One region of the Kitasatospora sp. NPDC001539 genome, then DNA from elsewhere that is predicted to be linked to it. Evidence: riboswitches for the same ligand, from Rfam matches in the RefSeq annotation. Region 1 holds a riboswitch; the other holds the start of a gene.
What was found. Region 1 has a riboswitch for magnesium ahead of ABT247_RS20910 (magnesium transporter MgtE N-terminal domain-containing protein). Riboswitches for the same ligand answer to the same signal wherever they lie in the genome.
Positions count from the first base shown of each region.

Region 1 (4,340 bases):
CCGAACAGCACCAGCGACCAGAGCAGCACCGCGGCCGGCGGGATGACCGCCCACTTGGGCACGCCGAGGAGCTGGAAGGCGGCGCCGATGCCGGCGAACTCGCTGACCACCAGGCCGGTGTTGGCCAGCAGCAGGCAGAACACCGCGAGGGCGGTCAGCCGCAGGCTGAACTGCTCGCGGATCAGCGCGCCCAGGCCCTTGCCGGTGTGGGCGCCGAGCCGGACGGCCATCTCCTGCACCATCACCAGGGCGACGGTGACCAGCACCATGAAGAACAGCGTCCCGTAGGTGAACTGGGAGCCGGCGCTGGCGTAGGTGGCGATGCCCGCGGCGTCGTTGCCGGCGTTGGCGGCGACCAGACCCGGCCCGGCCACCATTGCGACGGCGGCCAGTCGGCGCAGGCCCCGGCGGCGGCCGGCGGTGTCCGGGCGGGTGGCGGCGTCCCGGGGCTGGTCGGTGTCCCGGGGCTGGGCGGTGTCCCGGGGAGTGCCGAGGTCGCGGGCAGTGTCGAGGTCGCGGGTCACTTGAGGAGCCTCCGGAAGTGCAGGCGCCCGCGCTCGGGCAGCAGCGAGTCGAGGATGTCGTCGGCCAGGACCCGGCCGAGCGGGCGCCCGGAGTCGTCGACGACGAGCAGGGAGGTGGCCCGGGCCGCGACCAGGCGGTCGGCGGCCTCGGGCAGGCGGGTGTCGGGCCGGACGGTCACCGGCGGGCCGAACTGGCCCAGCCAGCTGACGAGATCGCCGACCACGGCGGTGTCCTCGGCGACGGCGAGGTCGAACAGCGGGATGTCGGCGAGCAGCCGGCCGTCCTCGCCCAGTACGGCGACCGCGTCGATGTCGGTGCGGTGTTCTGCCTGCGCGGCGAGTTCCGCCCGCACCTGGGCGACGGTGTGCGCGGGGCCGGCGGTGACCAGCAGGGTGGTCATCGCACCGCCCGCGGTGCCCTCGCGATGGGCGAGCAGCGAGCGCAGTTCGGCGGCCTCGGGCTCGGGCATCCTGGCGAGCAGGGTCTCGCGCTCGCCCGGTGCGAGGTCGCGCAGGGCGTCGGCCGCCTCGTCCGGCTCCATCTCGTCGACGAGCCGGGCGGCGTGCTCGGGCGGCACCTCGCGCAGCAGGTTCTCCAGCTCGGCGGGTTCCATCTCCTCCAGCGCGTCCGCCGCCTGCTCCGGCTCCAACCAGCCGAGCAGCTGCTGGCGTTCGTGCCGGCCGAGGTCCTCCAGGATGTCGGCGAGGTCGGCCGGACGCAGCCGGTGCAGCGCGGAGCGGGAGGCGCGCAGCCGTACCTCGGCGGGCCCGTGGGTGGCCTGCTCGCCGAACGGGGCGACGGAGCGCCAGTCGAGGACGCGCTCCGGGGTGGGCCGGACCTGCCAGCGGCGCGGGCCGAGGCGGCGCAGCAGGGTGGGCAGCGAGACGTCGACGCCCACCAGCACGGTGCGGGCGGCCAGTGGGGCCAGGTAGAGGTCGGCGGCGCGGGTGACCTGGACGCCGTCGACGTCGACGAGCTGGTGGTCGAGCACGTCGCGGGCGAGCAGCACCTCGCCGGGGCGGCGGTTGAACTCCCGCAGGTCGAGCCGGGCGGTGCGCAGCCGGACCCGCCCGGTCATGATCCGGTCGACGGCGTCGGCGGCGATGAAGGTGCGGCGCCGGCCGATCCGGATGATCAGGCCGGTGACCGGCGGGTACGGCTCCGCCCCGTAGAGGCGGGCGACCACGTCGACGACGCGGCCCACCTCCTCACCGGCCTGGTTGGCGACCGGCCCGCCGACCAGCCCGGCCAGCGAGACGAGCGACGACCGGACGGTGCGGGTGACGGCGGTGCGGCGCTCGGCGGCGACGGTGCGGTCGCGCAGCCGGGCGGTGGCGGACGTGAACAGCGTGGCGGCGGCCATGATGGGAACCCCCTCGCCCCGGCAGGACGGGGCATCGGGCCACCCGGCGGCGCGCCGCGGCCGTCCGTGACCGCGGAGCCGGTGGCGGGCATGCGCCGGGGCCGCCCGCGCCCGGGGCGGGCGGCAGGGCGGAGCGGACCGGATCGGGTCAGGGAAGGGCGGGGCGTCTCGGGCGGCGGTGGGACGGCGAGGACGGCGAGTGCGGCACGGGGAAGGGCCGACTATGGCCAGGACTTTCGTCCATCACGCCCTCCTCCCGGTCTCGGCCGCGCATCGGGGCGCGGCGGCGCGGCAGGGGGAGACCGACGTCACCGCCCGGGCACCCCCACTCGTCAGAGCTTTGGCACTCCACGGCGTGTCCCTGGTCGGTGTCCGACGGGAAGCCACTTGGGGTCACCCCTTGAGCCGGGGAGACCTGTCCTGATCCGGAGCGTCTCTCGACGGGTGGGATCAGTGGCCTGTGTCCGTGAAGACGCCTCACCGAACGAGGTGTCTGTTCGAATCGGCCCCAGGATAGGGGGTGATGACCCCTGCGGCGTAATCCTTGACCGGGGCTTGACCGTGGACCGGCCAGTGGGGGCGCCGCCCGGCGTGCGTCCGGCGGAGCGGCGCGGCGGTCCGGTCGGCGACCGCCCGGTGCGCGAACCGAATTGCCCGCCCATGAAGTTGACGGAACGTCAGGTGGATCGGGCTCGCAGGTGGGCCCGCTCGCCCTGGTGTCCGAAGAGGACCAGGAGCTCGACGGCCCGGTCGCCGTCCGGCCCGAGCCAGTGCGGCACGTGGGTGTCGAATTCGGCGGCCTCGCCCGCCTTGAGGACCAGGCTCCGGTCGCCGAGCAGCAGGCGCAGCCGGCCGCTGAGCACGTAGACCCACTCGAACCCGTCATGGGTCTTCAACTCCAGTTCGCCGCCCGGTCGCGGGGGGATCAGCAGCTTGTGCGCCTGGACGCCGCCCGGGCGGCTGAGCGGCACGTACGTCATCCCGTCCCGGACCACCGGCCGCAGGTGGATGCGCGGATCGCCGGTGCGGGGTGCGCCCACCAGCTCGTCGAGCGGGACGGCGTGGACCTCGGCGAGCGGCAGCAGCAGCTCCAGGGTGGGCTTGCGGCTGCCGCCCTCGAGCCGGGACAGCGTGCTCTCGTTGATGCCCGTCCGCTCGGCGAGCTCCGCCAGCGTCATCCCGCGCCGGCGCCGCAGTTCGCGCAGCCGGGGGCCGACCGCGGCCAGGACGTCCCTCTTCGCGTCGGCCATGCCGCCCAGGTTGCCGAAACGGCATGCGTCCTTGCAACCGCGGCAGGGCGGGGCGCACCGTCGGTCCCGGATCCGGCCGCACGACCGCGGTGGGCCGCCCCCGCGCACGCCGACGAGAGGACCTGCCATGCAGACCGCCGACGACTCCGCCAGTTTCTGGGAGAGCCACTACTCCCGCCTCGACACCCGGTGGGGCACCCAGCCGAACGCCGTGGTGGAGGAACTCGTCACCGCCCTCGCGCCCGAGCCCGGCAGGGCGCTCGACCTGGGCTGCGGACACGGCGGCGACGCGCTCTGGCTCGCCGCCCGCGGTTGGGCCGTCACCGCCGTCGACGTCTCGGGGACCGCCCTCGACCGCGTCGCCGCGCGGGCCCGGACCGCCGGGCTGTCCGCCCGGGTCCACCCCGTCCGCCACGACCTGGCCCGGACGTTCCCCGAGGGCGCCTTCGACCTCGTCACCGCCGGCTACTTCCACACCCCGGTGGAGATCCCGCGCGCACGGATCCTGCGCCGCGCCGCGGCGGCGGTCGCCCCGAACGGGCTGCTGCTCGTGGTCGATCACGCCTCGGTGGCGCCGTGGTCCTGGCAGGCGGGGCAGGACGTGCGCTTCCCCACGGCCGAGGAGGCCCTCGCCGACCTGCGCCTCGACGACGGCTGGCGCATCGAGCGCTGCCACGCGCCCCGGCGCACTGCAACCGGTCCCGAGGGGCAGCGCGCGACCGTCACCGACAACGTCATCGCCGTGCGCCGGACGGCCTGACCGCCCGGTCCGCCGGCCCCCGGAAGCCGTCGGGCCGCCTTCCTCGGGGAACCGGTCACCCACACGGGGACCATCCGCGACCCGACGGACGGCGCGACGGGCCGCCGGCCCGCGCCGACCGGTGTGCTCCGAGGCCGGCGCGCGCCGCTCTGACTCAGGCGGGGCTGCGGGACGGCTCCGGCCGGTTCCCGGTCCGTCCGGGGCGGGGGAGCAGGAGCGGGGTGGCCAGGACGAGCACTCCCGCGACCGCGAGGGCGGTGCGGGGACCGGTGGCGTCGGCCAGCAGGCCGCCGAGTGCGGTGAGCACGGCGATGGCAGCCTGCTGGCCGATGGACCAGGCGGACAGGGTGCGGGCGACGAGGTGCGTCGGCGTGCGCTCGAGCCGGTAGGTGGCCAGCACCGGGGTGTAGAGGCTCATGTTGACGATGATCGCCAGCTCGAC
Region 1 covers NZ_JBEPAK010000135.1:9,853-14,192, forward strand. The annotation lists gene ABT247_RS20905 (NRAMP family divalent metal transporter) at 1-524, opposite strand, end outside; gene ABT247_RS20910 (magnesium transporter MgtE N-terminal domain-containing protein) at 521-1,888, opposite strand; M-box (ykoK) riboswitch at 2,205-2,384, opposite strand; gene ABT247_RS20915 (helix-turn-helix domain-containing protein) at 2,566-3,138, opposite strand; gene ABT247_RS20920 (SAM-dependent methyltransferase) at 3,266-3,898, shown strand; gene ABT247_RS20925 (MFS transporter) at 4,053-4,340, opposite strand, start outside.

Region 2 (4,340 bases), on a different contig from region 1:
CGTCGAGTTCGCGGGGCAGGGCGATGTTCTCGGCGGCGGTGAGCGCCGGGATCAGGTTGTAGTCCTGGAAGACGTACCCGACGGAGCGCCGCCGCAGGTCGGCGAGCCGGCCGCGGCTGAGGTCGCCGAGCGTGACGCCCTCGACCAGCACCTCGCCGCGGGTGGGCAGGTCCAGTCCGCCGGCCAGGGTCAGCAGGGTCGACTTCCCAGAGCCGGACGGACCCATCACGGCGACGAACTCGCCGGCGTGGACGGTCAGGTCGACCCCGCGCAGGGCGTGCACCTCGGCGGCGCCGCGTCCGTGCACCCGGGACACCCCGGTCAGGCGCAGGACGGGCTCGGACCGGGTCGGATCGGTGTAGGACACACTTCCCCCTCGTGAGCTGTTCAGCTGCATATGTCGGTGAACTATATATGCCGGGATGGGGAAGGCGCAGCAGGCGCGGACCGGTCAAGGTTCTACAAAGGTGTCGAGGAGCGGACGGAAGGCGGCGGGCCCGCTCTCCGGCCGGGCTATGCTGTGTGAGGTTTCACGAGGCACCTCGTTCGGTGAGGCGTCTTCACGGACACAGGCCACTGACCCGACGACGTCGAGAGACGCCCAGGTTCAGGACAGGTCCTCCCGACCTAAGGGTTGACCCCAAGTGGCTTCCGGCCGACCGGCCGGACACGCCGTGGAGTGCCAAAGCTCTGACGAGTTGGGGTGTACCGGTCCGCCGCGACCGGTGTGCTCCTTGCCGTGTCGCGATGCGGCGCACAGTCGGTGCGCCCCCGGCCGGGAGGAGGCGAGATCATGGACTGCAGTAGTCCGGGCCACAGTCGCCCCTACCCCCGCATGCTCTCGAACACCTCCGGCACGCGGTGACGACCTCCCCCGCACATCCCCACCAGGCGCCTCGCCCGCTGCTCGACCGCACGCGGACGCAAGGCGCCTGACGATCCGTCATGCCCGCACGGCCGCCGCTGCCCGGCGCCGCCGTGCGGGGACGGCGGCGTGCGCCCAGCGGGAGGAGTGCTGCCGCGTGTCCCCTGACGCCCCTCGCCGAGGGGCAGGGAGGCAGGCCCTGCCATGACCAATGCGATGCTGGACCCGACGTTCCCCGCGGTTCCCGGCGCTTCCCCCACCACCTCCGCCGCCGGCCAGGCCGTCCTGGACGACGCCCACGTCGGCGACATCAAGGGCGCGCTCGGCACCCTCCGGCTCGACGACACCGCCCCGCGCCACGGGCTCTCCGCGCGGTTCAGGACCCTGCTGGCCGTCATCGGCCCCGGCCTGATCGTGATGGTCGGCGACAACGACGCCGGCGCCTTCTCCACCTACGGCCAGGCCGGGCAGAACTACGGCACCCAGCTGCTGTGGACCCTGCTGCTGCTCGTCCCCGTGCTGTACGTCAACCAGGAGATGGTGCTGCGCCTCGGCGCCGTCACCGGGGTCGGCCACGCCCGGCTGATCCTGGAGCGCTTCGGCCGGTTCTGGGGCGCGTTCAGCGTGATCGACCTCTTCCTGCTGAACGCGCTGACCCTGGTCACCGAGTTCATCGGGGTCACGCTCGCCGCCGGCTACCTGGGCCTGCCCAAGGCGGCCTCGGTGGTCCTGGCCGCCGCGATCATCATCGCCTCGGCCTTCACCGGCTCCTTCCGGCGCTTCGAACGGGTCGCCATCACCCTCTGCGCGGGCTCCCTGCTGCTGGTGCCGGTCTACTTCCTCCTCCACCCGAAGACCTCGCAGATGGCCCACGACTTCGTGACGCCCGCCCTGCCCGGCGGCTCCGGCCAGCTCGCGGCGGTCATGATGGTCGTCATCTCCATCGTCGGCACCACCGTCGCCCCCTGGCAGCTGTTCTTCCAGCAGTCGTACGTCATCGACAAGCGGATCACCCCGCGTTTCATGACCTACGAGAAGGTCGACCTGTGGATCGGGATCGCCGTGGTCATCGTCGGCGCGGCCGCGCTGATCGGCCTCACGGCGGCGGCCTTCGCGGGCACCGACGGCTTCGGACGGTTCTCCGACGCCGCCGCCCTGGCCGAGGGCATCGAGGCCACGGCCGGCCGACTGGCCGGCGTGCTGTTCGCGATCGCCCTGCTGGACGCCTCCGTCATCGGTGCCTTCGCCGTCTCGCTGTCCACCGCCTACGCGATCGGCGACGTCTTCGGCATCAAGCACTCGCTGCACCGCGGCGTCCGGGGCGCCAAGGGCTTCTACGGCGTCCACGCCGGCCTGGTCGTCGTGGCCGCCGCGATCACCCTGCTGTCCAACGGCTACACCCAGGGCCTGATCACCCAGTTCGTCCAGGTGCTCGCCGGGGTGCTGCTGCCCTCCGCCACCGTGTTCCTGCTGCTGCTCTGCAACGACCGCGCCGTGCTCGGTCCGTGGGTCAACGGACCCAGGACCAACGCCTTCACCGCGGTCGTGGTCGGCGTGCTGGTGACGCTCTCGCTCGTCCTGACCGCTGCCGTGGTCCGGCCGGGCATCGGCTCCGGCGCGATCCTGGGGATCGCGGCAGCCTGCGGCGTCGCGGGCGTCCTCGTCGCCGGGTACTCCTTCACCTTCGGCCGCACCGCCACCAAGGAGGACCCGGTCGACCGCGAGAACTGGCGGATGCCCCCGCTGGACACCCTCGCCAAGCCGGTGATGTCCACGGCCCGTAAGGCCGGCATGGGCGCCCTGCGCGCCTACCTGCTGATCGCGACGGCCATGGTCATCATCAAGGTCGTCGAGACCGCGCTCGACCACTGAGCGGCCGGCCACGGGCGGGACGCCCTGGGGCGGGCGGGGGGTGGTGGGTGGCGGGTGGCGCCCCGCCGCCCCGGGTCCCGGCACCCGTCGTCCGCGGTCCTGGCGGCCGCCGCCCTGCTCGTGTTGCCCGTCCGTGTTGCCCCGCCCGCGTTTCCTGCCTGTGTTTCCCCGTCCGCGTTTCCCGTCCGCGTTCCTGGAGGAGGTGCCGTCGTGCACACCCTGACCACCGTCGAGTTCCTGGTCCGGCTCGCCACCGGCGTGGCCTGCGGCGCACTGATCGGCGTCGAGCGCCAGTGGCGCGCCCGCATGGCCGGCCTGCGCACCAACGCCCTGGTCGCCGCCGGTGCCACCCTGTTCGTGCTCTACAGCGAGGCGGTCGGTGATGCCGGCAGCCCCACCCGGGTCGCCTCCTACGTGGTCTCCGGCATCGGCTTCCTCGGCGGTGGCGTCATCCTGCGCGACGGCGCCGGAGTGCGCGGCCTCAACACCGCCGCCACGCTCTGGTGTTCGGCCGCCGTCGGGGTCCTGGCCGCGTCCGGCGAACTGGAACTCGCCGTCCTCGGCACGATCGCCGTGCTCGCCGTCCACCTGGTCCTGCGCCCGGCCGGCCGTTTGCTCGACCGTGCCCCGCAGTCCGGCAGCGACCCGGACTCCACCGGCCGGGCCGTCGTCCACCTGGAGTGCGACCGCAAGTCCGAGACCCACATCCGGGCCCTGCTGCTCCAGGCCCTGGCCGCGTCCGGCCTCGCCCCGACCGGCCTGCGCGCCCGCCGCACCGAGCAGGGCGACGCCACCAGCCTGCGCGCCACCGTGTCGACCACCGGCCAGGTGACCCCGGCGCTGGAGCAGGTCGTCACCCGGCTGTCGCTGGAGCCCGGTGTCCGGGACCTGCACTGGCACCTGGACGACGACCCGGAGGACCCGGCCGGTCCGGCGCTGGCCTGAGGGGGAGCGGCCGGTGGAGCAGGTACCGGCCTGAGGGGGAGTAGAACGGAGAGGCCGTCACGTGAGCCACTGGGAGGCCCGATGCTGAAACCCGATCCCGAGCACGGCCCGCTGGTGCCGATGCTGCTGGTGCTGACCCTGGTCACCGGAGTGGTGGACGCCGTCAGCTACCTCGAACTCGGGCACGTGTTCGTCGCCAACATGACCGGCAACGTGGTCTTCCTCGGCTTCGCGCTGGCCGGCGCGGCGAACCTCTCCGCCACCGCCTCACTCGCCGCCCTCGCCGCCTTCCTGCTCGGGGCCCTGGCCGGCGGCCACCTCTCCCGGCGCCTGCCCGGGCACCGCGGCCGGCTGCTGACCGCGGCGCTCGCCGTCCAAGTGCTGCTGGTGGCGGTGAGCACCGTGCTGGCGGCCGTCGTCGGCCACGGATCCTCATCCGCCCGCTACACCTTGATCGGCCTGCTCGCGCTCGCCATGGGCGGTCAGAACGCGGTGGTCCGCTCCCTGAAGGTCCCCGACCTCACCACCACGGTGCTGACCATGACCATCACCGCCCTCGCGGCCGACCTCACCGGGTCCCGCCGACTGGCGTCGGCCGCCTGGATGTTCACCGGAGCCCTGCTCGGCGCCCTCCTCGTGCTCCACGTCGACGTCACCG
Region 2 covers NZ_JBEPAK010000160.1:8,560-12,899, reverse strand. The annotation lists gene ABT247_RS22835 (ABC transporter ATP-binding protein) at 1-397, opposite strand, end outside; M-box (ykoK) riboswitch at 535-710, shown strand; gene ABT247_RS22830 (NRAMP family divalent metal transporter) at 1,070-2,737, shown strand; gene ABT247_RS22825 (MgtC/SapB family protein) at 2,948-3,682, shown strand; gene ABT247_RS22820 (YoaK family protein) at 3,764-4,340, shown strand, end outside.
Region 2: linked by a shared signal. The riboswitch ahead of ABT247_RS22830 (NRAMP family divalent metal transporter) and the one ahead of ABT247_RS20910 (magnesium transporter MgtE N-terminal domain-containing protein) in region 1 are both predicted to bind magnesium.